Regions from separate parts of the Paenibacillus taichungensis genome, predicted to be linked through region 3. Evidence: riboswitches for the same ligand, from Rfam matches in the RefSeq annotation. Region 3 holds a riboswitch; each other region holds the start of a gene.
What was found. Region 3 has a riboswitch for thiamine pyrophosphate ahead of ACR1R9_RS25120 (ABC transporter substrate-binding protein). Riboswitches for the same ligand answer to the same signal wherever they lie in the genome.
Positions count from the first base shown of each region.

Region 1: it holds a riboswitch for thiamine pyrophosphate, as region 3 does, so the genes downstream of both, tenA (thiaminase II) here and ACR1R9_RS25120 (ABC transporter substrate-binding protein) in region 3, are expected to answer to the same signal.
Region 2: it holds a riboswitch for thiamine pyrophosphate, as region 3 does, so the genes downstream of both, ACR1R9_RS08410 (thiamine phosphate synthase) here and ACR1R9_RS25120 (ABC transporter substrate-binding protein) in region 3, are expected to answer to the same signal.

Region 1 covers NZ_CP194720.1:2,949,468-2,959,357, reverse strand. Annotated here, with positions in the region: gene ACR1R9_RS13215 (zinc-dependent alcohol dehydrogenase) at 1-673, shown strand, start outside; gene ACR1R9_RS13210 (MFS transporter) at 756-2,000, shown strand; gene ACR1R9_RS13205 (DUF1349 domain-containing protein) at 2,066-2,659, shown strand; gene ACR1R9_RS13200 (HAD family hydrolase) at 2,707-3,348, shown strand; gene ACR1R9_RS13195 (AraC family transcriptional regulator) at 3,345-4,145, opposite strand; gene ACR1R9_RS13190 (NAD(P)/FAD-dependent oxidoreductase) at 4,370-5,500, shown strand; gene ACR1R9_RS13185 (hypothetical protein) at 5,509-5,799, shown strand; TPP riboswitch at 5,846-5,944, shown strand; gene tenA (thiaminase II) at 6,066-6,737, shown strand; gene ACR1R9_RS13175 (GNAT family N-acetyltransferase) at 6,781-7,314, shown strand; gene ACR1R9_RS13170 (TetR/AcrR family transcriptional regulator) at 7,364-7,699, shown strand; gene ACR1R9_RS13165 (hypothetical protein) at 7,714-8,262, shown strand; gene ACR1R9_RS13160 (DHA2 family efflux MFS transporter permease subunit) at 8,424-9,863, opposite strand.
Region 2 covers NZ_CP194720.1:1,802,169-1,812,058, reverse strand. Annotated here, with positions in the region: gene ACR1R9_RS08430 (ThiF family adenylyltransferase) at 1-859, opposite strand, end outside; gene ACR1R9_RS08425 (thiazole synthase) at 856-1,623, opposite strand; gene thiS (sulfur carrier protein ThiS) at 1,627-1,830, opposite strand; gene thiO (glycine oxidase ThiO) at 1,827-3,056, opposite strand; gene ACR1R9_RS08410 (thiamine phosphate synthase) at 3,061-3,654, opposite strand; TPP riboswitch at 3,967-4,076, opposite strand; gene ACR1R9_RS08405 (ABC-F family ATP-binding cassette domain-containing protein) at 4,141-5,691, opposite strand; gene ACR1R9_RS08400 (hypothetical protein) at 5,824-6,807, opposite strand; gene ACR1R9_RS08395 (hypothetical protein) at 6,794-7,345, opposite strand; gene ACR1R9_RS08390 (hypothetical protein) at 7,342-7,740, opposite strand; gene ACR1R9_RS08385 (ABC transporter permease) at 7,757-8,242, opposite strand; gene ACR1R9_RS08380 (hypothetical protein) at 8,297-9,890, opposite strand, start outside.
Region 3 covers NZ_CP194720.1:5,580,870-5,590,759, reverse strand. Annotated here, with positions in the region: gene ACR1R9_RS25155 (YhgE/Pip domain-containing protein) at 1-748, shown strand, start outside; gene ACR1R9_RS25150 (TetR family transcriptional regulator) at 976-1,584, shown strand; gene nfsA (oxygen-insensitive NADPH nitroreductase) at 1,568-2,311, shown strand; gene ACR1R9_RS25140 (TatD family hydrolase) at 2,420-3,226, opposite strand; gene ACR1R9_RS25135 (ABC transporter ATP-binding protein) at 3,322-4,221, opposite strand; gene ACR1R9_RS25130 (ABC transporter permease) at 4,265-5,023, opposite strand; gene ACR1R9_RS25125 (thiamine-binding protein) at 5,023-5,313, opposite strand; gene ACR1R9_RS25120 (ABC transporter substrate-binding protein) at 5,537-6,577, opposite strand; TPP riboswitch at 6,800-6,912, opposite strand; gene ACR1R9_RS25115 (NAD-dependent epimerase/dehydratase family protein) at 7,058-7,813, opposite strand; gene ACR1R9_RS25110 (VOC family protein) at 7,830-8,216, opposite strand; gene ACR1R9_RS25105 (hypothetical protein) at 8,403-8,891, shown strand; gene ACR1R9_RS25100 (MFS transporter) at 9,075-9,890, opposite strand, start outside.

The DNA.
Region 1 (9,890 bases), 2.6 Mb from region 3:
TGAATATTTTGTTGGGGACGAAAAGTATATCTATGCCATCCCGGATTCCATGAGCTGGGAAACGGCCATGATGATCGAACCACTGGGATGTGTACTTCAGACGTTGATGAAAGCAGGGACTAAGCCAAGTGACTCTGTACTGGTCCTCGGTTCTGGTGCAATCGGTTCTCTGTGTCAGCTTGTGAGCAAACGATTGGCAAGGCTTACTGTAGGCACGGAAGTTGATCCATTCCGCAAAGAGTTCGCTTCAGAGATCGCGGATCATGTGTTCTATCCTCAGGAACTGACGCTCGATAAAGTATACGAGATCAATAATAACAAGAAGTTTGATATTGTAGTGGACGCGGTTGGTAACCAGCTTCATGTGGGATTTGAGATGATTGCCAAAGGAGGCAAGATCATTCCTATGGGTTATGACGACAGCTATGAGGTGACGTTCAAATCAACTACCGTAATTAATGATGGTATTAGTATCATTGGTGCGGTAGCTAATCACTCGATGATCAGTACAGCATTGAAATTTGCACAAAGTATTCCGGAACTGGAGCAAATGGTTACCTCTACGGAACTGCTGAGTGATTATGAACAGGCATTCAATGGGACAATCGGGTATCATCTGCGTACCGGAGAGAAATTGCCCATGAATTCGGTTAAAACAGCTCTGATCTTGTAAGCATGTAGAATTAGCGGTTTTGCCGCTGTGAAAAGCAGGAATTCGCAGCGGTGAAACACCGCAGAAAAGGGGGAGATATCGATTGAAGCTGCTACAGGATTTGCCGAGAAATCCGCGGTACTCCATCTTACTTGAACCGGTATGGGCCATTCCGGGCACGATTGTTCTTTTTTATGCTCCCTTATATATGAAGGAAGCCGGACTTTCTGATATTGAAATTGGTTTGATCAATTCGGTGAATCTTTATTTTGCCTTTATATTTCAGTTATTTGCGGGTTCAATCACGAATAAGCTGGGTCGCAAGCGAACAACACTGATTTTTGATTTGATTGCCTGGAGTGTTCCCATGTTCATCTGGGCTTTCTCCCAGAACTTTTGGTTGTTTCTGATCGCTTACTTGCTGAATGCAACCTCCAAATTTGTGACGGTTTCCTTCAACTGTCTAATTATTGAGGATGTTGAGGAACACAAGCGATCCAAGGTATTCGCCATTCTCAACATGATCATTACTGGTGCTGGAGTACTGACACCGATCGCCGGGGTAGTGATTGCCGATTTTGGCATCGTGCCAACACTAGCCAGTATTTATTTTGTCGGTGGTATTCTCATGACCGTAATGTTCTTCATTCGCAACCGATATACGGATGAGACCACAGTAGGGAAGGAACTTATGGGAATGCATAGCCAAACCCGGGTGATTCAGAGTCTTGCTTCCAGTCTGCGACTTTTCGGCAAATCGTTCTACAAACGGAGGCTTTTACCGATTATTCTCATCACGGTGCTTTCCAATTTGATCCTGCAGTTGAACTTTTTTCAGGTGATTTTTTTCAAGGAACAGTTAAAATTCAATGATCAGATTATTTCATTTATCCCGGTTGTCACCGCTGTAACCGTCATGCTCTTGTATTTAGTCATTATCCCGCGTCTGAAACGGCGTTCAGAAGAAAAGTATGTCAGTTTCTCGATCATTTTGAGTACAGTGGGGGCAATACTTTTTCTGTTAATACCTGTGGGGAATATAGCCATGTTATTTCTGACTCTAATTGTACTGGCGGCAGGCAATTTCATCTTGCAAACGTATCGGGACTCACTGCTTATGAACCGATTGGGTACACATGAAAAAGCGGATATGTTCTCGGCAGTGCAGACCGTCATGACGTTAACAGCGATTCCATCAGGTTACCTGACAGGGCTGCTGTATCACTATAATCCCGTGCTGTTATTCAGTGTCATTCTTGTACTATATATCATACTCATGGTCATCATGTTATTCCTCCCTGATCCCCAGAAACACTCCCAGGCAATCAGTACTTACAAAAATATGTAGGAGAAGGGGTTTTCTGTATATGAAACGAATATATAATACAGAAAATGAACCTGGGAGGCATAGAAATGACAAACGTATTTGCAACAGAAACAAGAAACCAAATGAACTGGATTAATGAGCCGAAGACCTGGTCTTATACCGATCAAGGAGTTCTAATTGTAGAAGCTCAGGCTGATACGGACTTTTTCCAGGACCCAGCGGGTAAACACATCCGTGCAACCGCGCCATTTCTTTCGATGCCGGTGCCTAACGATTTTGAAATGACGACCCAGCTAACCGTGGACATGAAACATCAGTATGATTCCGGATGTTTGATGGTGATGGCAGATGAGCGAAACTGGTGCAAGCTTTGTTTTGAGTATGATGGAAAAGCAGCTACCATTGTGTCGGTAGTAACGAAGGAAGGTTCATCCGATGATTGCAATTCGGTTGAAGTTCCCGTAACCAATCCTTATCTGCGCATACGCAAAGTGGAAGACTGCATTTCATTCTTTTATTCACCCGATGGGGTGGAGTGGAAATTAATTAGATATTTCGGCATGCCGATAGAGGGGGAGATTCGGGCTGGAGTTGTTGGACAGTCACCAGCTGGAACGGGATGCACCTGTCACTTTTTATCGATGAATCTTACCCGTCCGGATGTGACTGCACGCTTCTAAGCCCATCTCCCTGCCAATCGGTTGATCATTGGAGGGAGAAAAGCGGAATGGTAAAAGCTTTTATTTTGGATTTTGATGGACTGATTGTGGACACGGAGACACCTTGGTTCTATGCTTTTCGCGATATTTATAAAGAGCATGGACTTGAACTTGGGCTGGAGCTTTGGTCGAAAAATGTAGGGACATCGTTTGAAGAATTTCATCCTTTTCTATATCTGGAGCAAGCGCTGCAAAAACCGATCGATCACGATCATATCAAGCTGCTTTCTGAACAGAAATACGAAGCATACCTTGGACAGGCAGCAATTCTTCCAGGCGTGCATGAGTTGCTCCTGTCTGCCCGTAAAAAGGGAATTCAACTTGCCGTTGCTTCCAGCTCTACCCGGGATTGGGTTCATGGTTATTTACGTACACTCGGCATTTTCGAACTATTCGATGTTATTCATACAGCTGAGGACGTCAAGCGGGTCAAACCGGACCCGGAATTGTATCTGCTTGCCCTGGAGAGTCTCGGGATTGGAGCATCCGAAGCGGTTGTGTTTGAAGACTCGCCGAATGGACTGAAGGCAGCCAAAGCCGCGGGGATTCGCTGTGTCATTGTGCCTAACGAGGTAACGCGTAATCTGGAATTCTCGAAGTATGATCTGCGGTTAACCTCGCTGGCAGAGATCACGATGGAAATTCTTTAACCCTGGTATTGCTTGCGTAACTCAATAGGAGAGATTCCTTCATATTTTTTGAAAACGGATCCAAAATAACTGGCGCTGTTGAAACCGACAGCCCGAGCAATTTCGTGGGCCGTTATCCCAGCGTCATGGACGAGCATTTCCTTGGCTTTCAATAACCGATATCGTGTCAGATAATCAAGCGGAGTCATTTGGAATTCCTTTTTGAATATCCGATTTAAATGCTGTTCGGTGACGTCCATTTGCTGAGCCAACATGGAGAGCGAGATGTCCTGATCATAATTTTGCTTGATAAAAGTAACCAGTCCGCCCAGCTTTAATCGGGCATCCGAGCGTTCATAAGCGCCATAACGATCACCATCAATCGTTAACCTGACCAGAAGCATGTACAGCAATGCGGATACGTGCCAGATCTGATCCTTGTGCCGGGACTGTAGCGCCAACGTTATTTCATGCAACAGGATATGAAGCATTCCATCTGGCTTGAAGGCGCGCAGCTCCCCGATCTGCAAGGTATGCAGAAACCGGGGCAATAAATAGCCATTAAAGGACAGACAATCGAACAACAATGAATTACTCAGATTGTCGTAACGATATGTTACCTCCGGAAACATAATAAGAGCTATTCCTTCCCGAATTGAAAACTCATGATTTTGGGCTGCGATTTTCCCTGTTCCCCCGATACACTGCACAATACTGTAATCCCGTGAATGGCCGTTCCAATTCATTAATTCGTCTACGGTCAGCTGATTTTGACCTGTAATCATAAGCGGCATATCGGGATCCAGTGAATTCCCCATACTAGGTTTCGGCATCGTTGTGTTATTCCTCATTTCGTTAAAGGTCGTGTGCGTAAATGGCGTGGATACAGCGTTAAAAGAAACCTGATTTGAATTATATTACATAAATAACATTTTATCGAAAACCTTTTAGGAACACGTATCATAATGTCGATGCCTTGCCATTATCAGACCAAGCAGTATGCGTTATAATGGTTACAGTGATTTAGGAAAGGGATGCAGTCATGAAGAAAGTCATCGTCGTAGGCTCAGGAATTCTTGGGGCTTCCACAGCGTATCAATTGGCTAAACGGGGTGCGGAAGTTCTTCTTATAGACCGGAAAGATCGAGGGCAGGCTACGGATGCTGCTGCCGGGATCATCTGTCCCTGGTTATCTCAGCGCCGTAATCAGGATTGGTATCAGCTTGCCAAAGCGGGTGCACGTTTTTATCCCAGCTTGATTGAAGAACTCAAGAGTGAAGGGGAAACAGAAACGGGTTACGCTCAAGTGGGTGCTCTTAGTATTCATACGGATGTGGACAAAATCAACAAGATGCAGGAGAGGGCACACCTTCGTAAAGAAGATGCACCGGAGATTGCCGATATTACCCGTCTAGATGCAAAAGAAACTCATGAGCGTTTTCCTCTTCTGGAGGGGAGCTTTCAGTCCGTCTACATCAGTGGTGCTGCGCGTATCGATGGACGTGCACTTCGTGATGCCTTAATCCGATCGGCTCAACGAAATGGAGCGGTCCTGATTCATGGGGACGCGACACTTCAATATGAATCGGACCGAGTGACTGGAGTGGTTGTGGACGGTAAAGTCATATCGGCTGACGAGGTTATCGTGTGTGCCGGCGCTTGGGCTAATGAACTGTTGAAGCCCTTGGGCATTGATTTTAAGGTTCATTATCAGAAGGCGCAAATTATGCACTTACAGGTTCACGATCGAAAGGACACTGAGAACTGGCCTGTAGTCATGCCTCCTTCGGATCAATATCTGTTAGCCTTTGATCAACAGAAGATTGTGATCGGAGCGACTCACGAAAATGATATTGAAGGATACGATACAAGAGTAACTGCAGGCGGAATGCAGGAAATTTTGAATAAAGGATTGGAACTGGCTCCCGGTTTAGCTGATAGCACGTTTCAGGAAGTAAGAGTAGGATTTCGTCCATTTACACCAGGTTTTCTTCCGGTAATGGGTGCTGTTCCAGGTTGGAATGGCTTGATCGCAGCTAACGGGCTTGGAGCGTCTGGGCTAACGATGGGGCCTTTTATTGGCAGTCAACTGGCCAAATTGGCTTTGGGTATGAATTTGGATATCGATATTCAGCCATATGACCTTGAAAAAGCAATGGATGATCAGAATTGAGGTGAACTATGACGTATTCACAGCGCTTAACTCACGGCTACTCCTCAGACATCATCTATCTGGAGCATCAGATTGCCATCGCAGAGGAGGAATTGGCAAAAGCTGAGGAAAAGCGGCGGGCATACGAATCGGATTTAGATCAGTTAAGAACGTCTCCCGGGTATCATTCAACTTCAGCAACGAACGTCTCTAATGAGGAAAAATGGGTCGATGAGTTAAACAAATTGCAAAGTATGATTAAAGATATCCGGACCCGACTTAAAGACTTGCAAGAAGATTTAGGGGAACTTGAAGATTAATAGGAATGGATTGACATTTGGAAAAACACATGTTGTAATAAGCCTGAGCTATTTGCAGGGGGACTGTTCGCAGTTGAGAAGGTTAAAACCTGACCCTTTGAACCTGTTAGTTAATACTGACGTAGGGAGCAAATAACATGTACTCATGTTATTTTGCCCTTGCCGAAAATAGGACAAGGGCTTTTTGGTCTGCATTTTGGAGGACAGAACGCGATAGCTGGATATGAAGCGGGGACATTATAATTTTAATAAAAGGAGAAATGATCATGTCATTTTCAAGAACGTTAAAAGATAAGTCCAGAACCGTATGGGAAGATGGATACAACCATCCTTTTTTACACGAAATGGGGAAAGGCACACTGGATCGGGAAGCGTTTAAGTTTTATCTTCTTCAGGACTATACATATCTGATTGAATATGCGAAGATTTTTGCCATGGGTGCGGTGAAGGCGACAGATGAAAAACTGATGACGAACTTTACGGTGATTCAACATGCTATTCTGTACGAAGAAATGGATTTGCATCGAAAGTATATGAATGAATTTGGGATTGCGCTGGATGAAAATCATGCTGTCAAACCCTCTCTATACAACAAGGCGTATACGTCGAATATGATGAGTGTTGCACAAACAGGTGGGGTTGCCGAAATCATGGCCGTCATTTTCCCTTGTGCGTGGACGTATTACGACTATGCTACAAGATTAAAAGAACAATATCGAGATTCATTAGAGGGCAATTTCTATCAGACCTGGATCGAAAATTATGCAAGTGATGACTTCCGCGACTCATTCGAATGGTTCTATGATACACTGGATGCATTATGTGAACATAAAACCGAGCTGGAGCTGGAGGCCTTAGAAGACATATTCAGAAGAAGTGTTGAATTTGAATATCTGTTCTGGGATATGTCGTATAAACGGCAACTCTCGTACTTGTGATGAATGCAATCTACTACAACCAGAGATAAGGATGAACATACAGATGGACAATCGTGAGGAACGTATCTATTTGCGATTTTTGAACGTGGAGGACGCGCCGACATTGCTGGATTTGCAGTTCCGTAACCGGGCTGTTTTCGAAGAGATATCGGCAAGTGAACGATCGGAGACGTTTTATACACTGGAGGGTCAAGTTGCACTTCTCGAAGGTTGGAACAAGGCCAGGGAAGAAGGGAAACGTTACTCTTTTGGAATCTTCCTGAACAATACACATGAGCTCATTGGAGAGATTTCTCTGTTCGAACTTGAACTGGATTCCACAGCCAAATGGATTGTTGGTTATGTGCTAGATCAAGTGCAGAATGGCAAGGGATACATGAGCGATGCCCTTCGGCTAGCACTGGATTTTGCTATGAATGAAGCGGGAATAAAACGAGTGGAGGCAGGTGCACTTCCCGACAATGCCGGATCAATTCGAGTGTTGCGTAAAGCGGGCTTCCAGGAAACGGACCGCCAGAATATTAAAATCAAGGGAAGTTGGAAGGAACATGTGATGTTTGCAGTGGATTTGCAGTAGATTGTTGAATACCGTAACGTGAACCACCTAAATCATCCAGGGGGAACTTATGAATAAACGGAAACAAATGTTATTGGACTCAGCACTTGTGCTCTTTGAGAAACATGGAGTAACCAACACCTCCATACAGATGATCCTAGACGAGTCAGGTGTGTCCAAAGGAACATTTTATAAATTCTTTGGTTCCAAGGATGATTGTATTCTTGCCATTCTGGAGCAGCGTGTACAGGAAGATATGATGATTCGCAAAGATTTGGAGAGCCAAAGCTATGCATCCGATTTTGACTTACTGGTAGATCAAATTATGGTGCCGATGATTTTGCCGGAAAAAAGCTTGTTGTGGAGCTATTCTGGACAGGCTTCTACTCTGGAGAATGCAATCTAGAGAACTTGACTCGTATGCAGTTAAATTGGTTATCTGAACGACTGGTACAGGTATTTGGTGAAGAATTAAAACCCTTTGCTTATGAAGGGGCTATTTTTGGTTTTGGCATGATCCATCAAATCTCGAATATGTGGAGAAACTTCCATCTTGCCCAACCGAATTGGAACCATCTTGTGCCCAAAATCCTGAACTACATTGAAATTTTGCTTCGTTCCATGCTGGAAAGGCAAGAGCATATTGTTGATTTTCCAAGTCTGTTGGTGATTGCTCCTGATTCCAAAGAAATTGCGGTGGATAAAAACAATCTGATTGAAGGTCTTCAAAAATTCAATCATTCTATTCTCCACTCGGAAGTGTCTATTAAAGCGAAAGAACTGACCAAAGGACTGCTTGCTTTAGTCGAGCAGAAAGAGATCAATATTTCCATGTTGGAAGTAACGCTGCAGGCGTTTCAAACGGAATTTGAATCGTCTTCTATGAATTGCGAAGCTAGCAGAATTGTCAAAGACTGCGGCTTATATCTTGAACAAATCAGGCAGGTTCCGATGGAGAAAACGAAATAGAACACGTTAGCGCAGCGGTTCTCACTGAAGTGCAGAGGCTTTTGTTCATTAGTAATACACAAAAAAGCGGCAGATTGGACGTAAAGCTTAGGGTCCTGATCTGCCGCTTTTTATATAAGATACATAGGCTCTACATGATGTAATTCATGTAAATGTTGTTCTTAATTTGTATTCATCGAGACTTTTTGTCTTACAGGCTGCTTGGAGTCTTCCTCCGTCGCTTGTTTGGTACGTTTGATGAAGAAGGAAAGTAGCAATCCGAGAACGGCAATGCCGATAATGACAACATAAGCATCATTAATTCCCTGGATCATGGATTCCATTCCCAACTGTTGCTGGGTTAAACCTTTGGCTGCACCCGTTGCCACCATGTCCTGTACATGTGCCGTTGTGCGACTAGTCATTACACTTACGAGCAATGAAGTACCCACAGCGCCAGCTACTTGTCTGACGGTGTTGGATATCGCTGTACCATGCGGCCCAAGTCTTGGAGGCAGTTGATTCAAACCTGCCGTTTGGATAGGCATCATGAGCAAGGCCATACCAATTCGGCGACCTGTTGACATTAAGACAAGGTAAGTATAACTTGTAGAATCGGTTAGATCGATGAAACCAATAGTGGTTACAATCGTGATAACCATCCCGATAATTGCCAGCCATTTTGCGCCAAACCGGTCAAACAATCTACCTGTTATTGGCATCAGGAAGCCCATGACAAGCGCCCCTGGAAGCAACAATAATCCGGACTCCAATGCCGTGTAACCCCGTGCATTTTGGAGGTATAAAGGAAGCAACATCATATCAGCATACATGATCATCGTGATCGCGATATTAATGACCGTGGTCAGTGAGAACATATTATACTTGAAAGCACGCAGATCGAGTAGCGGATTTGTAGACGCGAGCTGTCTCCATGTGAACAGTCCAAGAGCAATTACTCCTGCTGCAAGGCATATGATGACTTCTGCGCTTGACCATCCCAGACTTCCCGCCCGACTGAAGCCATACAGCAATGCACCAAATCCAATTGTGGACAGCAACACGCTGAGTGTGTCGAACTTGAGTTTGATTCGTTCCGATACATTTTTGAGATATACAAACGCAAAACCAATAACAATAACGGTTAGTGGGATCATTCCGTAAAACATCGTTTGCCATGTGTAGTTCTCAAGAATATATCCAGCAAGGGTTGGCCCAATCGCTGGAGCGAAAATGATGGCAAAACCGACCATACCCATCGCTGCTCCCCTTTTCTCAGGAGAGAACAGGGTTAGAATGACATGCATCAACAATGGCATGATAATACCAGCACCAGCTGCTTGAACCATACGTCCTGTCAACAATGTACCGAAATTACTCGCAAGGGCAGATATAATCGTACCGATGAGGAAAATAAACATCGAAGCTTGAAATAATTGCCGTGTCGAAAAGCGTTGCATGAAATAGGCCGTGACAGGAATGAGTACACCATTCACCAGCATGTAGCCTGTCGTAAACCATTGGGCTGTTGCTGCTGAGATATTAAAATCCCCCATCAGCTCCGGAGTTGCCACGCTCATAACGGTTTGATTCAATGTGGCAAGAAATGCACCCAAAATCATAACAAACAGTATGGGGCCCTTTTTTAC
Region 2 (9,890 bases), 3.1 Mb from region 3:
TCATCCGCCGTGAAGGGCGAATCTGTACCGTATCCCTGCCACATAATACGTCTGTTTTCTCCAGATTTGAGGCAGAGAGGTACGGAAAGTTAGCCTTTACTCCGCAGGAAGGACAATCTTCTTTTCGGGCACCGTCGACGTTAATGGATATGTATTCATTTCTCCACACATCGAATGATAACAACTTGCGTCTCAATGCACCTGAATTACCACTGAGAAGCTTCATCGCTTCGGTAGTCTGATTAGCCGTAACCATCTGCACCGCCTGAGGGATAATGCCTGACGTATCACAGGTATCCCCACCTAACGGAACCTCACCCAACAAACAGTTTAAACAAGGCGTTTCTCCAGGCAGAAACGTGTAGGTAATTCCATAACTCCCCACACATCCCCCATAAATCCAGGGAATACGATACTTCTGTGACATATCATTTATTAATAGCCGGGTATCAAAATTATCTGTTGCATCCATGATCAAGTCTGCGTTTTGAACCAATTCCTCCAGTTCATCTACTCTGACGTCCATCACTTTGCCTACAACCTCAACAGTAGAATTAATGTCAGATAGACGATTCTTTGCTGCCATCGCTTTGGGGATTCGCTGAATCGCGTCTTGCTCTATATATAATTGCTGTCGCTGTAGGTTGCTCCACTCCACATAGTCACGATCTGCAATGGTAATATGGCCAATTCCTGAACGTACCAGTGTTTCAGCAATGCCCGTACCAAGCGCGCCCGCTCCAACAATTAATACTTTACTGTTATTCAATCTATGCTGACCTTCCTTACCAATAGGTGCATACCGTTCCTGTCTGGAATAGCGGTCTCCCTGTTCAGAAGATTGTGTCTGATTAGTCATGTATGAACCATTCCTTCCGCCGGACTACTCGCTGCTGCATAGCGCTTAACGGGAATCATGCCTGCCTCATAAGCCAGTCTGCCTGCTTCAACCCCCATTCGCATTGCCTTCGCCATCTTCACGGGATCTCCGGATCCGGAGACAGCCGTATTTAACAATACACCGTCAGCTCCAAGCTCCATCGCATGAGCAGCATCTTTAGGTGCACGAAGTCCTGCATCCACAATAACAGGAACGACGGCTTGTTCAATAATAATCTCCAGGTTATAGGGATTAATAATCCCTCTCCCCGCACCTATGGGTGAAGCTCCAGGCATAACAGCATGTACGCCGAGTAGCTGCAATCGCTTGGCCAGAATAACATCGTCCGAGATATAAGGCAGTACCGTAAAGCCCTTTTCAAGCAAGATTTCGCAAGCTTTATAGGTTTCAATTGGGTCAGGAAGCAAAGTGATTCCATCGCCGATAACTTCTACTTTTATCATATCACAAAGTCCTGACGCTCGAGCAAGTTCAGCGATTCGCACAGCTTCCTCTGCTGTTGAAGCACCGGCTGTATTGGGAAGCAGGGTATACCTTTTCAAATCCAGTGTGTCCAGAAAGTGCTGTTTGTTGCGATCTTCCAGATTCAATCGCCGAACTGCAAACGTTAAAACTTCCGTACCTGAGGCCTCAACCGCCTGGCCCTGCACCTCCAAGTCTGAAAATTTGCCTGTACCTAGCAGCAATCTAGATTCAAACGTATAATTTCCAATCCTCAACATAGCTCAACCGCCTCCCACAAAATGTACAATTTCAATTCGGTCTCCGTCTCTTAACGCTGTCGTTTCATGATATTCCCGCGTTAAAATTTGACGATTCAATTCAACCACGACGGTTTTCACTTGCAAATTAAATGAATGGAGCAATTTGTCTACACGATTCAAGCTATCTTCAATTTGCATGGTTTGTCCATTGACAATGATGTTCACTGCAACATCTCCTTTCTGTTCAAACGTTCTGGACTAAGAGCTTGAATCCCAAGTTCTTCCGAGGTTTTGCCACAAATCAAGTCAGCCATGAGGCTGGCTGTAATTGCACTAAGCAATATTCCGTTACGATAATGTCCAAAAGCAGCGAATAAACCCGGAACACTTTCACAAGCCCCTACATACGGCAATCCATCCGGAGTCGAGGGACGAACACCAGCCCACGCTCGGATAAAATGCGCTTCCTTCATGCCAGGAACCCAATTTGTCGCAGCTGTAAGCAACTTCTGAATACCTTGGACCGAAACTTTCATGTCTGTTCTTCCTGGAAGGCTTGTTGCACCGAGCCATACTTCTCCATTGGCTTTGGGAACAATATATATATCCTCTGCATACACCGTTTTGTCAGGTCTGTAACCGACATGATGGGGTGAAAACTGCACCGCTGCAATCTCCCCTTTCACAGGCAAAACAGGCGATTTCAGACCCACTTGTCTCATCAATTCTTCACCATGTAACCCTGTAGCAATAATGACATTTCTCGATGTCATCGTTCCTATTGAAGTCTCAACCCCTTGCACACCGTTCATATCCGTATACAAACGGACATCCTGTACACCTTCCATCACCCTCGCACCCATGGCTTGAGCTGATCTGATATAAGCTTGTGTTAGATTGACGGGAAGAACCTCGCTCTCGGAAGGTCTGTAATATGCACCATACGTATCTCTGTTTAACCATGAAGCTTCCTGTTGGACAGCGACTCGATCCCACCAAATATGTTCTGTAGATAAGGTAGACGATCGATTGTTTTTGTAACTGCGGACCTCACTGTATGAACGAAAAGGAGTAATAAAACCATGCTGTTGCAGCCCCATCTCCACTCCGCTAAGCGAACTGATTCGTTCCTTCTGCTCATGAAGCAAAGCTCTGCTCTTCTGTGCAAGCTTCGCCATTACAGCATGAGTGAATTCCTCACTGTCAGCAGCAAGCATCCCGGCAGCTGCACAGGAAGTTCCTCCAGCAATCCGCGCCCGCTCAACCAGAAGAACATCATGACCTCGGCTAGCAAGTTCACATGCAATGGCACAACCGATAACTCCTCCGCCTACAATAATGGTTTCTGCATGAAGCTTGCCTCGAACTTCCGCTCCAACTTTACTTCCCGATACTATTCCTGGATGATAGCCTGAACGATTCCTGCTTCGACTTCTTGCTTCCTCTCTCATGGTCTCATCTCCCTGGTTCAACATACCTCTCTGAATCCTCGATCGCCTGTCGCAATGAAGCCGCGGCCAGTTTCGGCTCATCGTTCGACCAAATCGTTGAAATCACAGCTGCTCCTCTGGCACCAGCAGTTCGAATGGCAGCAATTTTCTCAGAACTAATCCCGCCAATCGCGATCACCGGAATTGAAACATTGGAGCATACCTCAGCCAACGCACTAAGCCCTCTTGATTCGCAATTAGGTTTACTATTTGAAGCATAGACGTGCCCATAAAAAAGATAATCCGCTCCACGTTCTTCAGCAATTTTTGCTTCTTCCAGAGAATGAACCGATATGCCTACGCGGAGCCGATCGTCTCTCTTTAACTCATCCTTATCGTAACTGCGAATAACTGATTGACCCCAATGGACACCACCAAGCGACGTATGTTGGTACAGCTGATCTGAGCCATTTATAATGATTCGGCTAGATGGAACACCTTCTGTTTTTAGACTTTGCGCCCAATACATCTGTTGCTCAAGAGGAAGCTTTTTTTCCCGAATGTGGATATAATCGACCCACCGCCATATATCCTTAGCAATATTCAGAAAAGAGTCCATGTCTCCTGTATCTGGTGAAACCACATGCAGTTCGAATGATCTTGTAGTTACATGTTCGTGGAAGATTGCCGTCCCGTTCGCCCTCCTTTTGCATGATTTAAGCTAATACAAAACAAAAAAAGCCACTCCCGTAGGGGAGTGGCCACGAATTTAGAATTCATGGATCAACTGAATGACTGTTCAATGCAATTACTTTATACATAACGCATAACAACTATAGAAATCATCCATAGTCGCAACGCTGTTACATAGAGTTGCATGATTTATCTTGCAGGCAATATCGCAAAGTCATCGATAAAGCTCTTTGTCATTAGTTGAAACGCGCCACTTCCCTACGCTGGTATGATCCAGATCAGGTACGAAGGGTCCGGAATCGCATTCTTCCATCTCAGCCGCATCGTGCGGCCCCCCTAGTGTTCATATGAAGCTGTAGCCTATGTTACCATAGACACCTTTTTTTGTCACCGTACATTTCCATTTATTACGTTATTGTTTTTCGGACCAAGCTTCAACATCCCACGTTTTGGTAACCCAACCTTCATAAAAATCAGGTTCATGGGATACGAGCAGTACGGTACCCTTGAATTCTTGCAAGGCACGTTTCAACTCTGCTTTAGCCGTTACATCCAAATGGTTTGTAGGCTCATCGAACAAAATCCAGTTACTTTCACGCATCAGAAGTTTACAGAGACGAACTTTGGCTTGTTCACCACCACTAAGCGCGTTAAGCGGGCGGGTGATATGCTCATTTTTCAATCCACAACGTGCGAGATGCCCCCGGACTTCATTCTGTGTCAGATGAGAAAATTCGTTCCACACATCTTCGATTGGAGTAATATTACCTGCACGTACTTCCTGTTCGAAATAGGCTGTTTCCAGATAATCACCCAAGAAAGTCTTACCGCTGATAGGTGGGATTTTCCCCAGAATAGTCTTGAGCAATGTGGATTTACCTACACCGTTACATCCAACAATGGCAATTTTCTCGCCACGCTCAATCGTCATCGTCATTTTAGGCAATAATGCATATGAATATCCAATTTCAAAATCAATACCCTCAAAGACGGTTTTACTACTCGCCCGGGCATCCTTGAATTTGAATGTGGGTTTAGCTGCTTCGTCTGGACGATCAATCCGTTCAATCTTGCCGAGCTGCTTCTCACGGCTCTTGGCACGACCGGAAGTAGAAGCGCGGGCTTTGTTCCGCTGAATGAAATCTTCCTGCTTCTTGATAAACTCCTGCTGTTTCTCATAAGCATCAATATGCTGCGCCTTATTCATGTCGGCCATTTCAAGGAATTTGTTATAGTTCGCTGCATAACGCGTCAACTTGGCAAATTCCAGATGATAAATAACATTAACGACCTCATTCATAAACTCCGTATCATGCGAAATCAGAATAAACGCATACGGGTAATCCTTCAGGTAACGCGTCAGCCATTCGATGTGTTCCACATCGAGATAGTTCGTCGGCTCATCTAGCAGAAGTGCAGTTGGTTTCTCCAGTAAGAGCTTGGCAAGCAATACCTTCGTACGTTGACCACCACTAAGCGCGGCCACGTCACGATCTAGACCGATGGCGGACAAGCCCAGTCCATTTGCCATCTCTTCCACTTTCACATCAATCAGATAAAAATCACCTTGCTCCAATTGCTCCTGAATGTCACCCATTTCTTCCAGCAACAATTCGAGCTTGTCCGGATCGGCGTCTGCCATCTGATCCGTGATGGACATCATTTCCTTTTCCAACTCAAGCAAGGGCAGGAACGCATCCTTAAGCACATCACGAATCGTTTTTCCAGGCGTGAGCTTGGTATGCTGATCCAGATATCCATAACGAACTTTGGGGGTCCATTCAACCTTCCCTTCGTCCTTTAACAATTTCCCGGTAAGGATGTTCATCAGTGTGGACTTGCCTACACCATTTGCACCAACAAGGCCAACACGCTCTCCAGCAAGTAAACGAAAAGATACATTTTTAAATAACGTGCGGTCTCCAAAATTGTGACTCACGTTCTCTACTGACAATAAACTCATAAGATGAGGTTGCTCCTATCTATTGGACATTACTATTGTTCCGAAACCCTATTTTAGCACAGGTGTCGCCTTTTCTGAAAGTAATGTAAACATCTCACGCAACCTCGCTTTTATATTACAAACAAACTGCCTTTAATTTATGGAACAGTTATACTCAAAATAACCTTGCGCTGCCGCTTGTTTAGCATTTGTAAACACTTCTTCGGCTCTATAGCCATTGTTACATGTGGAAGGATAATAGTATTTAATTCCACTCACTGGATCCACTCCGCCAACGATCGCTGTTTTCTTCACCAGTCTGCCACCACCAATGGCATAATTGTTAATCTTTTGGTTACCTACAGGTATTCCCTGAATAAAAGCCATAAGCCCCGTGTCATTAATCGAATTGTACCAATCTTCCTGAGAAATCAAAGGCATGGTAAAGGTATAGGAAACACCATTCCTTCTTGCAAACTCATTATGCCGGTTAATAACATCTGCCAAATCTTCCTGCACACTTGTCACGATACGACTTCGTCTGATCTGCTCAAACGTCTCGGCATTTTGAAGCAGAGGGATTTGTGTACTGGAGGCGAGTTCTTTCTGGAAACCTTCAACCCACATGCCCAAGCCTGCATCATAGGCATACACATACCCATCAAGTGTGAAGTTAATACTGTTACCATTTGAATCAGAATATGTATAGGGCTTTTTTGGACTCCAAACTTGCCGGATTGAATCTTCAAGATCACCAGTCATCTCATTTTCATTCGCCAAAATGTAGTAACCATCATAATCCAGCACGACCATTGCTGGAATGTAATTAAACATGGCCCGTATAGCAGCAGGATCATCCTGGATCCCCATATTTAGCGCCATTGTTTGGGTAAATGTAGTCAAGGCAAGCTCTTTATCCGCTTTTACAAATTTGGTCGAATCATACCCTGCTTCGTCATTTTGCTTCTCATTTTGATGCATCACGGCCCCTGCATCCAGTACAGCAGTCTGAAGTGCCATCTTATATCGATTGCTTAAATATTGAGCCTCCTGGGCATTGTCTGTATTGTGAGAAATAACCCAGAATATAGGTAAAAAGATAAGCACAAACACAATAGAAAGATCAGTAATCTTCATTGAGCACCATACCCCCATAAGTGGTAAACACAGCTGCAGCTTGCGCAGACCCGTTTAACCACTCACGAATCAGCATGGCAGGTGTGCGATTGGTGTTTTTGACGGTTACTGTGAAGAAATCCCCCATTGCCAGTGTATATCTGCGCCCAGGATCGTCTAAAGCCAGCACACCAGACGAAGGAAACAGCTTTGCTTTAATCTGGGCTGAATAATAGCCATCCTGCACGGTTTCATAAGTACCAGAAAATGTGCTCTGATCCATCGGATCTGAGTAATGAGGAACATATTTTTTGTGCAAATGTTCCATGGAAATCTCATAGGCATTCCCCGTTCGGGCCATCTGTTCTTCGAACTCTGCATACATGGCAGGGGAAATGTATCCCTTTGTTCTGACTGCATCAACAAAACGGGTAACCGTCTGAACAATGGTCATGCGTGCCATATCATCCTGTCGATCTGCAGTCTCTGCTGCCGGGTATACATAAAGCAAAATCGCTGCCAGCAAAACAGCAAGCAACTTGGATGCAGCATTAATCAAGGTGTACTGGCCTCCTTCCAAAATGCAATTTTCAGCAGTTCGCCAGTTTCACTTCTTATAAACTCAGGTCTATACGAAGCTGCAAGTTGCACAGGTATGGTTCCTCTTCTGTTTACAAGGGGATCAATGACATATGCAATCCCGTCCACCTGCACGCTGACCGTTGTCCCTGTCATTTGCCTGACAGTATGCAACACTTCTGCACCGCTATAACGGATTGGCTCGCTTATACGTAGCGTGGTATTCAGCCGTCCTTCCATGTCTGTTGTCGTCTGCAGCAAGTGATTCAAAGCGTCTGATAGAACCCGAACATTCTGCTGCCCGTACAGGCAGGCTGTCACAATTAGGACAACCGCCGTACAGAACAACATGAGCTGCTGTGTATTCTGGGACATGTTGAACCAACTCCTGTCAGGATTGCTGGAAAATAAGTCCTCTTACCACATTGGATTTGTCTTTTACGATAATTGCTTTGAATTTACCACTTGGATTGACATATTGATTGTCTTTTTCACTCATGGTCTGGTTGATAACACCCACTTTCTCGTCAGGTTTAATAACAGAACCATAATCTGCATTATTGAGATCCTGGGAGATGTTCAACTGATTACCGTACCATTGTCCTCCTTTATTTTTACCTGTAATAACTTGAATCCCGAACTGGTCTTTGTCCGCATATTTACGCAACGCGTTTGTAACTTGTGATCCGCTAATGGTAGTTCCGTCATACACCGTAAATGCAGCTTGGGACAGCTCGGTCTGGATATCTGCAAAATTGTTCTGTGCCGTTTTGGTCGCCTCCTGAGCCGAAATAAACAACAAAACTACAATTGTAATAAGGGCAATGGTCAGAAAGATGCCTGCTGCCACCTTTAAAGCGCTTGATGCATTGTTCATGATAAATCCTCCTATATCGTTTTTAATTTATTTCAGACTGTGACGTAATGGTCGTTACAGTTTCTGAATCTGTTCATAATACATGTTCATTTGCAGGAAACTCATACCTACCAGCGGAATGACCAGATAGAGGAAGATCAGGGCATACATTGGTGTAAACCCGATCATTCTTCCCCATGATGCTTTAACATCAATCATCTTGGTGTATTCCTGCTTCCTTTGTTCAAAATAAAATGCCATCATGCTTTCTAGATCATCAAATGCTTCTCGAATCGAAATTTTCCCAAGTGCAAGTTGCAGCTTATCAACCAGACGCTGAAATTCAGGCAGCCCTGCTTCTTCTTTCAATTGTTCAAGTGCATGCTCCGGGCCATGTTCAAAATGCAACAGACATTTTTGCAGTGGTCTTTTGAAAATAACAGCAAAGCGATTAAGCCATTCCAATATCTCCTCTACAGACATACGGTCCATCTCCCGCAAGATCGATATAACGGTCTGAAACTGATAGATCTCATGCCTCATGTCCATGCTTCTCATCTTGCGCTGGAACATCATGAGCCAGATCGGCATGTGATAACCCGCTATACCTATCATCATTGCAATAATTAACTCCCACCAGTGGAGATATTGCTTGTTGTAACCTTCCAGCTTCTGCAGGATGCGTGCAATAGTTTCAGTCTGTGCATCATGATCCAGTGGAACGGGATTCACGGACTGCAATGCGTTGGAGATCTCATCAAAAGTTGCTCCTCGCTTCATTTCGATGCGTTCGAGTACAGCTTGATCTAAGCTTGTCTTTTCTGTAGCCTGCTTCAACTCGGCCTCTCCCATCGCGCCAAACATCCGGTCATCTCTCACGGGATCATATAAGATATGATTTCGTTCAACCTGATGCAGCAACAAGACACAGCCAATGGTCAGGACAAAACAACTTGCAAATAACATCAGCCTTCGTATAGCCAGCCATTCATATTTCAGTTCCGAGCTACTTTCCCGCATCAGTCTTACGGTTTGACTATAATTGGTACTACCAGGTTTGGCCGCGAACAACATCGCCACCTTACGAATGAACGTCTGCTTGTATAGGAACTGATCCAATCTGGAGTGTTTGCGACCTGTCCGATAGCGGGTTTCATCATATTGCTGAAGTCTTTGCAAAAGCAGGTAGGCAAGTATGATAATGACGTAGATTGATATTTTGGTTACAAATCCGATTTTGCTGCGATAGAATTCATCCATAGTTGGAAAACTTCCTCTGGCCCAACGTTCAATTGGAGCTGTGAAAAGAACGGGAGCCAGAGCGATGAAATTCAACCCTTTTAACAAATAGTCCAATTTGTCCCGCCGCAAAATCTCCAAATGAATTTCCTGTGTCAGATTCCCCAGGCCTTTCAAGTAAATCGAACCCTGTGCTCTGTCTTTATCCCCGAACTCCATCACCATATATGAAATACCGGCGAAACCTTTAAGAAAGCGATTTGGCGCAATCTCGTAGTATCGTTCCAAAGCTTCGTTCGGATCTGGAGAAGTCAATGCTTCATAGATCAACAGCACTTGCTCGGCAGCCTCTCCTTTACCTGCTTCCGCCGCTTCATACAGTGCTTCCTCTACCATTCCATGCTGATGATACCGATGTCTCACGTCGGCA
Region 3 (9,890 bases):
GAACACGATTAACAAGCAAGCAACCGCTCAAGGTGTGCAAGCTGTGTTGACGGCTTCCGGAGCGCCTGCAGATCAGGCAGCTGAAGCTGCTGCCAACCTGACTACACGAGTGGAAGGTACAACCACTTCCATGAATCCGGTTAACGGCATGAACAACCAGATGGTTCCGATGATGATGGTACTCGCTTCTTATGTGGGAGCCATGATTATGGGGATGAATCTGCAGACCGCGATGGGTATGCTGTCTGCTACTCACTCCCGCTGGACATTGTTTGGTGCCAGAGTAGTCATTAATTTGGGGTCTGCTCTTGTGGTTTCTCTGCTGGGATCATCACTGATTGTGTCGCTGGGCGGACAGATCCAGCAAGGATTTATCGCATTCTGGTTGTTCCAGGCGCTGTTCCTCTGCACATTCATGTTCTTCTCCCAGTTCTTCCTGATCTGCTTTGGACCAGCAGGAAGCTTGTTCAACATCATCTCACTGTCGCTGCAACTGGTATCTTCCGGTGCAATGGTGCCACGTGAATTGCTGAACAGTTTCTACAGTGGTATTGGTCAGTATCTGCCAGCCACATATGCTGTTCAAGGTGTTCTGAGCGCTCAACTGGGCGGACCAGGAGTTCAATCCGCTGCTGGCTCGATTGTTATTGTTTTGCTGGTTGCTGTAGCCCTCTCCCTGGTGGTGACGTTGTTGAAAAAACAACGCATGCCAGCTGGGGCACCAAGCCCGGCACAAATGAACAGCTAATATTCCTGTCATCATGGTTGTTCTTCATAGGATATGGCCAAGCACCCCGGTGATTTTCACCGGGGTGCTTGGTTTAATAGTAGGTTGAGGTGGCTAGCTTTGCAGGAACACAGGCGGCACACCTTGCGCTTTGATGCACAAACTTTCATAATGAAACGATAGAGTAGTCTCGCTGCAGCCCGGTGAGCTGGAGCAAATGAATAGAACGGACAAGAGGAGCGGACGGAATGACGGAACCGGAATTGGATATAAAAACGAGGATATTGCTTGCAGCCAAGAAACTTTTTGCACAGAAGGGGTATGACGGGACGAGTGTTCGTCAAATCTGTGATGAGGCGGGTGCGAATGTATCGCTTGTCTCGTATCATTTTGGCGGAAAAGAAAAGGTGTTCGAAGCATTATTTGAGCACTTTTTTCCTGATCATATGATGAATGAGTTGGCTGAAGAGTCCATGTCCTCCCCCGTGGAGGGTATCCGACGAATCATAGGTGAAGTTGTAAAGTTCACAATGACGGACCGGGAGATGAGCGATATTGTGCAGCTTGAAATTACGCTGCGTACCCATCGCACAGATACCGTGTTTCGTTTTTTGGACCCCGTCTGGACCAGAGTGAGAGAACTACTGCAAGAAGGCAAGGAGCAGGGCGTATTTCAGATCGAATCCGTATCTTATGCGATGCTTCAGGTCATGGGTGTAGCTTTGGCGCACAAACGGGCCAAAAACTCACGATTTAGCTTTGACTATCAGGATATGAACACAGATGAGCTGGCTGAGCAGACCATTGAATTCGTACTACGAGGATTGGGAGTGAATAGCAATGAACGAAACCATTGAATTGATGATGAAGCACCGCTCTGTGCGGAAATTCAAGCCAGACCCGGTAAGTAAGGAGCAGCTGGCAGCAATCGTGGCGGCTGGGCAGATGGCTTCCTCTTCAAGTAGTGTGCAGGCCTATACTATAATTGCTGTAACCGAACAGGAGCAGAAGGCCAAAATGGCTGAATTGGCAGGTAATCAGTCTTACGTCAACGAATGCCCTGTGTTTCTTGTATGGTGTGCTGACCTTTATCGCTTGAGTGATGCTGCCAAGCGTTATTTGCCTGAAAAAGAATCCTATGAGGACTCCACTGAAAACTTTATGGTGGCCACAATTGATGTTGCACTCGCATCGCAAAATGCTGCGCTTGCAGCAGAGTCACTAGGTTTCGGAATTGTATATATTGGTGGGCTGCGCAATCGCATTGAGGAAGTTAGCGAAGTATTGGGCTTGCCTGACGGCGTCTATCCAGTATATGGTATGTGCATTGGTGTTGCTGATCAGGAGACGGGTATTCGTCCGCGTCTACCGCTGGAAGCCGTCTTACACCATGGCCGCTATAACGCTGAGCAGACCCTCAAAGGCGTCGAGATCTATGACGAAACGACCGCTGCATACATGAAGGAGCGCACCCAAGGGGAACGTTCTACACCGTGGTCCGAAATGATGGCGAAACGCCTCACTGAACCGGTACGTCTACAGATGAAGCCATTCCTCGAAGGCAAAGGATTCTTGAAACGTTAAGCGTAAATTCAAAAGAAGTCAGTTTGGCGGATGCCGACTGACTTCTTTTTTTGCAAACTGTACCTATTTAGTTAAGGAATCATCATAAGACTGGATGCCAATTCGGACCTAAGGAAGACCGTAGAAGCGTTTCGTATTCTGATAAAAGAGACGCGCTGCCCGCTCCGTTCCCATACCGGTCACTTCACTCCATGCCTGAATAACCTGTCTCGTCATGGCCGGATGCGTCATTCTTCCCTGGAAAGGTCCCTCGAAAGGCCAAGGCCCATCGGTCTCTGCCATAACCTGCTCGGAAGGATACTGGCGCGCTAATTCACGAATTTCCTCTTCGTACACAATATCAGGTGTGAATGAGACGAAGTAACCATTGTCAGCCATTCGCTGGACGGTCCGCTTGGAGCCTTTGAACCAGTGAAAGTGAGCCCGACGATGATGATATTGTTCCAGTAGGTCACAGGCGATATCGGCATCCTCATATACAGCGTGCAGTACAATCGGTTTACCGTGTCGCTTAGCTAGCTGGATAAATCTTTCTAACAGATCGATATAGCCGCTCTGATCAAATTGGTGTCCTGCCTGTTCGGCTTCCTGTCGGTTGTAATAGGGCAATCCAACTTCCCCAATCGCTGTGGCTTGTCCCATATGCTTTTCGATCCAGTCGAAGAACAGATTCTGCTCTGCCTGGGTCGGCAGGGGCTGCTCAGGATGGAACCCAAAGGCTGGATATACGGTACGAGGGTATTGTGTTGCTAGTTCCAGGTTAGTCTGGGCAGATGCCAGATTCATGGAAACGGCGATGACCGCCTCAACCTGTTGGGATGGGAAGGAATGCAGCATCTCACGTTGTTCTTCAGGTGTATATTTGTCCAGGTGAAGATGAGCATCGATCAAGGGTGCAAAAGCGGTTGATTGCATGGATGGACCCCTCCTTTTTGTCTTTTACCAATGATACGCAGCGTAGTTTGTCTTGGATCACCCATTTTAGGGAAAAAATAACTCAAAAACCCGCGCTATTTGGATAGGCGGGTTTTCTGCTGTTCTTCTCTCATCCACTGGGAAATCTGCCGTTTCCGTTCAAGAAAAGCAGAGTCCTCCGTGATCGCTTCGTGACGTGGACGATCAAAGGGAACATCGACTTCGTGAAGTACAGCTGCAGGCCGATTCGATAAAACATAGATACGGTCAGCAAGCAATAATGCTTCCTCGATATTATGCGTGATGAACAGCACCGAGCGGCGGTTCTGTTCCCAGATATCGAGCAGCCAGCGCTGCATGTCGCTACGGGTCAGTGCATCCAGCGCACTAAAAGGCTCGTCCAGCAGCATCAACTCCTGCGGACTGAGCAGGGCGCGCAGAAAGGCAACCCGCTGCTGCATGCCGCCCGATAACATATGCGGATAGGCTTGTTCAAATCCGGCCAGTCCGACACTGCTCAGCCACTTCCGGGCATCTGCAAGAGCTTCTGCTCGGGGTGGTGCGTCCGCAGACACTTCACCTGCAAGCAGCACATTGTCCTCGATGGTACGCCATGGAAATAGTGCAGGCTGCTGTGGCATATAACTAATCTTGCCGCGTTGTCCGGTAACATCCTGGCCATTCATCAGGATTTGGCCCTCCTGAGGTTTCAGTAGACCGCCGATGATGTGAAACAGGGTGCTTTTACCGCAGCCGGAAGGACCGACGATGGCTACGAATTCTCCTTGTCCCACGGTCAGGGACAGGCCATCCAGAACGGGCAATGTGCTGCGTCGCTCTCGGAACGAAGCATTCACGTTCAGAACTTCCAACGCTGGTGATGAATGATGTGCAGGTAAGGACACGGTTTCATACTCAGGACTTCCGCTACTCGTTGGAGTGGTTGCAACTTCATTCGGCGCAGCAGCTACCCGCTCGTTGTGTTCGGGTGTCATCTTGTCATCACTTCCTAACCTTTATATGGTGCATATTTCAAAGTTATCGCTTTTGTGGACGCCAGCGTACGAGCAGCTTTTCCAGTAGCGCAATGAGCAGGAAGAGCAGCAGACTCAATGCCACAATAATCATGATTGCCACGAACAGACGATCCGTCCGATAGGCTGATTTTTGCAGCATCATATAATAACCGATACCCTTATCTGCACCGATCCATTCGGCGATAATCGCACCCATGACGCTGTACGTAGCGGCAATTTTAATACCCGAGAACACCGAGGGCAATGCATGTGGAAGTTCGAGCTTCCAGAAAATTTGGCCGCGTTTTGCACCAGCCATGCGCATATAGTTCATCATGGCCGCATCGGTGCGGGTCAATCCGTCCATGGCAGCTACAGCCACCGGGAAGAAGCAGACCAGAATGATGGTAATTAGTTTGGGCAGCAGCCCAAATCCGAACCAGATCAGCAAGAGCGGAGCAAGCGCAATGGTCGGTATATTTTGACTAAGAATAAGTAATGGATAGAGTGCAGATTTCAAAAATGGAATCAGATGCAGCACCATCGCAATCAGTAATCCCACAAGTGTACCTGCTGCAAACCCAATCAATGTCAGCTGGATTGTTGCCCATGCATGCATGCCAAGTCGCTCGGCCTGGGACGCTGCTTCATGGGCGATGTCTGAAGGCGCAGGCAGCATCCATTTCTCAATATGGAACAGGGAGACAGCTCCCTGCCATATCGCTATAAAGAGAATAACCGCCACAAAGGGCGGCCATACGCTTTTCCAATAGGCATGCATTAGCGATATTTCTCCGTCAGGGTGTCCATGCTGAAGCCGCTTGGGCTATGGGCGATCTTGATCTGTGAGATGATGCTTGGGCTGCCAGCTTCCACGAGAACTTCGTGCATTTTGCGGACAACCTCGAGCAGTTCCTCCAGTTCTCCCTCCATCGTGGTATCCAGTGGATTAACCTGATATTTCAAGCCGGACTGCTGAATAACTTCAATGGCACGATCAACATAAGGATAGGAATTTTCGCCATTTGGCGTTTTGGGAATGACTTGAATGCTAAGTAGTGTGCTTGCCATGAGAGATCACGTTTCCTTTCGAAATGTATAAAATGAACTAATGACTGTTACACTTGCCACTTCGATGACAGAATAACCTTCCAATCGCTGTTATCCCCAGATTTTTTTGATTCCCTTCTCCAAAGGGAAAATCCGGTGATAAAGGCGAACGCTTCGCTTTTTCACGTTATTTCTGTCCTCTTCGTCCTCGTATAAATACTAAGTTCATTTTATATGGATAATTTTATTGGGGTAAGAACTCGTTCGTATACGCCTTGGATACATCTACCTGCTCATCGAGCAGTTTTTTGCTAAACATCCAATCCGTGTAGTTCTGCCATACCTCCTGCTTCTGCTCACCCCAGCGCGGTGCGTCATCCTGATATTTTGGACTCAGCCACTTCTGGCTTGCGAGTACAAGATCCTTATCCAGATCCGGTACAGCCTTGATCAGAATGTTGGCAGCGTCTTCGGGATGTTCAATCGCATATTGATATCCTTCGGAAGTCGCTTTCAAGAACGCTTTAACCAGCTCGGGATCGTTCTGAATCGTCTTTTCATTGGTAACGAGTACCGGTGTGTAGTAGTCCAGAGCTTCGGAATAATCTTTTACATACAGCATGTCGATCGGTTCGCCGCGCAGTTCGGCTTCAATGCCCGTCCATGCGTAGAAAATCCAGGCAAAGTCGATATCGCGTTTCACAGCGGTGAAGAAGTCTGCATCACCCATGCTAATATTTTTTACTTTGGATACATCGGCGCCTTCGCCTTCCATAATGGACTGCATTACAGCTTCTTCCACCGGGGAGCCCCAGCCACCATAGGTTTTGCCTTCAAAATCTTTGGGAGATTTGATGTTCCGATCCACCGGAGCGGCAAATCCGGACGTGTTATGCTGAATGACTGCAGCGATGGACACGAGCGGTACCCCCTGTGTGCGGGCCTGGGTTACACTCTCCTGATAACTTACGCCAAAAGGCACTTCGTTCGAAGCTACCATCGTATCCGCGCCTCCAGCACCTGGCTGTACAATCTCGACATTTAAGCCTTCGGCTTTGTAAAAACCTTGATCTACGGCCGCATACAGGCCGGTATGATTTGTATTTGGTGTCCAGTCCAGCACCACTTTAACGTCCTTGAGGGCTGCGTTGTCACCTTCATTGCTGTTTTCGGTGTTGCTGCTGCCATTTTCTCCTGAAGGTGCAGCTTCTTTGCCGCCACATGCGGCCACAGCCACTAGTAGTACGCACAAGAGCATTAGGCCCATCATTTTACGCCATCTCATCTTCATTTCTCTCCTTCATGTTGTCCGGCCAGTGGCGCGGGGTACTCCTTGGCTTCATATCCAAGCTTCTTGCATAAATCGACAGATTTATACCAGCTATGATCCGGATGACGTCACTTTTTTTAGCTCTCTGGCTATATAAAAGAACATTAAAAAAAGCGCCCCGTTAATCCGGGACGCGTGCAGGCGTTAGAGATGTGGCACTCAGCAAAGAGGCTGGGCCAATTCGATATACTCCGATTCCTACGCTGGCATGATCCAGATCAGGTCTAAGGGTCAGTATCTTGGTGGGATACACTCTCAGCCGGCCTATTCCGACTCCCCTGGGAAACTATGAAGTTACGGGCATTACTAGGTGTAATTATAGGCCAGAGGCCCATGCATGTCCAGTCAGGAACTGGATTGGAGCACGTATGAATGAATCAAAGAGGCCATTATACATGCGTATAACGACCTCTCTAGATGTGTTCTTTTCAATAATTAACGTGGCGAATCATATAAGGAAATCTGACTGAGTGCAAAAGCATCGGATTTCGGGTCATATCCTACCTGTTTCTGAGTGGTTTCCAGATTCAATCGTTTAAACCGATTATTCGAGATTCCATGCAGTATGGTGAAGGGCTCCAGATCTGTAGTTGTAATGGCTTTGAACATCAAATCACACAAGTCAGCCGGACTAATATACGCGCTCATATCCCTTGCCTCCAGCGCGGGTCCATCTGGTTGAAAATCATCATATGCACCTATACGTACTGCTACACTTTGTAAACCTTCGGTATACGCAAAATAGGAAGCGAGCGATTCACCAAAACATTTGCTAACTCCGTACAAATTCCGTGGGCGTGTCGGCATGTCCGGATAGACTTGAGCATCAATGGGATACCCCTCGATCGTCTGTGCACTGCTTGCCAGAATGACTCTCCGCACACCTTGGTCCTTAGCTGCACGGAATACATTAAATGTTCCCTTGATATTAATATCCAACAACGATTCATAGAATCCGGCATGCGGGGAAGGATCTCCCGCCAGATGTACAACCACATCCATGCCTTCGCAAGCGTGCTGACAGGCTTCGGGATCTGTCACATCCAGTGTCATGATCTCATGGCTTGTCCCTTGATACGTATGTAGTCTGTTGATATTCAAATCCGTTAGTCGAAGGTGAAATGCTTCTGACAAGTGTTGGGACAAGTCACGTCCAATTTTTCCGGCTGCGCCGGTAATTAAAATGTTCATAAATCAGCTCCAATTCTTAGCGCTGGAAGAACTCAATCCATTCCTTTTCAGGTCCATAGATGAAGAAATAACGGTAACCGTTAGGCAGTGTAATCATCTCACCATCAATAAATTCGGCCTCAGTTGCCTTAATGCGGTTGTACTCAGAATCAAGGTCATCGACATGGATGGCAAAATGGTGCACCGTACCTTCGGAAGGCAGCTTGTCGCTGTATCCCTGAATCAACTCAATCTCGGTCTCATCGCTTCCGTTGAAGCCGAGAAAGGCGAGCTGAATGACACCGTTGGTATGGGTTACCCGGTCTTTCAATTCAAGACCAACAATCTCCGTATAGAAACGCAGCGTGGTCTCCAGATCACGAACGGCAATGCCGACGTGGTCAATGCGCTTTTGAAAACTCATAATCAAAATCCTCCTTATATGTAGCGAATATTTTCTACCATTTTAAGGGATATCATAGGGCTGTACTACGAGGTTGTCAAATAAGATTTTAATTTGGAAAAATTATAATTGTTCACAGAATGTTCACTTATGAGGAGGGGGTCATTATCTCTATAATTACGAAGGTAAACAGAGAGGATGAGAGATTTGCCAACAACGAAGAAAGAACAGATTATTTTTGGAATGATGATGTGCACAGGGATGGTCGTCGTCATGATGACTTTCAATTTATGGCACAATGGGTTATTGAGCAAGATGTCCGCGCTAGATATACTGCTTCAATTCATATTGTGTTTTATCATTGCGTTCCTGGTGGAGTCCTTCATTGTTGGACCTGTAGCGAGAAAAATTGCATTTTCCTTACCTTTTGACAAATCCAATAAAATTTTGGGCGTGCTCGCTATGTCATTTTTCATGGTAATTGGAATGGTTCTGATCATGTCCTTGTACGGAATGATTTCCGCTTACCTTGCGAATCAGTTAAGTGGAGCATCCGTACTAAATACGTATCTTCATACGATTGCTCGTAATTTCAGCCTGGCGCTTCCTTACCAAATCATTATTCTGGGACCACTCGTTCGATATGTATTTGGTAAATTCATTAAGGATAAAGGGAGTGTAGTCCCTTCAACCTAAATAACGTTAGTTCCGATTTAGAGCATCTGAAAGTATTTCCTGGGCAATCGTCCACTGGTCTAAGATAAAGAAGTAATTGTGCATTTTCAAATCAAAAAAGGCGTCGTAGCATTCACGCTACGACGCCTAACTTTTTACAACTATGATTAATTGAATTTAATTTTATCTTCTGTTCGGTAGATATTACGATGCTGAACTCACGGTATGCCTACGCTGCCATTGATACGCAATCACGCTGATAATCAGCAGACCAACTGCAAAAATGGCAAGCATCCATGCCGACTGGTTAACCTCCAGATGGTCCAGACTCCAGCCTGTAACCAAAGGCAGAATGGCACCACCAACCCCACCTGATGCAATCAGGATGCTGGGCGTCGATTCTTCTGTTCCAGGCAGCATTTTGCTGGCGAAGACGAGGGCAATGGAGAATACGCCCGATAATGCGAGCCCGAGCAACAGAATGATCAGAAATGCCGACCAGATCTGGTTGGTAAAAGGAAAGATCATCAGCAGTACAACTGCTGCAAGGCAACTGTACAGAACGTAGACGCGATATTGGAATTTCTCCGCAATATATCCGGCAAAAAGTCGTCCAACAGACATGGCGATCCAGAAGCAGGTAACACTAAGTGCAGCACCTGCTTCCTTCATGTTCATTTTCTCAATCAGAATGGCTGGCATGAAGTTGGCAAGGCTCATTTCAGTGCCGACATAGAGAAAGAAAAATAAAACAAATAAAGACAGAAGAGCCAAATTACGGCCGTGATAGGTTGAACGAGTAGGTTTAATGTCTGTAGGATTCATTTCATTTGGCAATTCAACAGCGTGAGTGTGTACAGGAGTCTGCTCTGAGCTACGGCGACTCAGCTCGTTGTCCAGCTCACCGAATGAACTTTTGGCCCAGAAGATAAAAGTCATCGCTGCACAGACGGCAACCACGAGGAACGACATGCGCCAGTACCCGGCAGAAATCAGACCGCTTGCAATGAGAGGCATGAC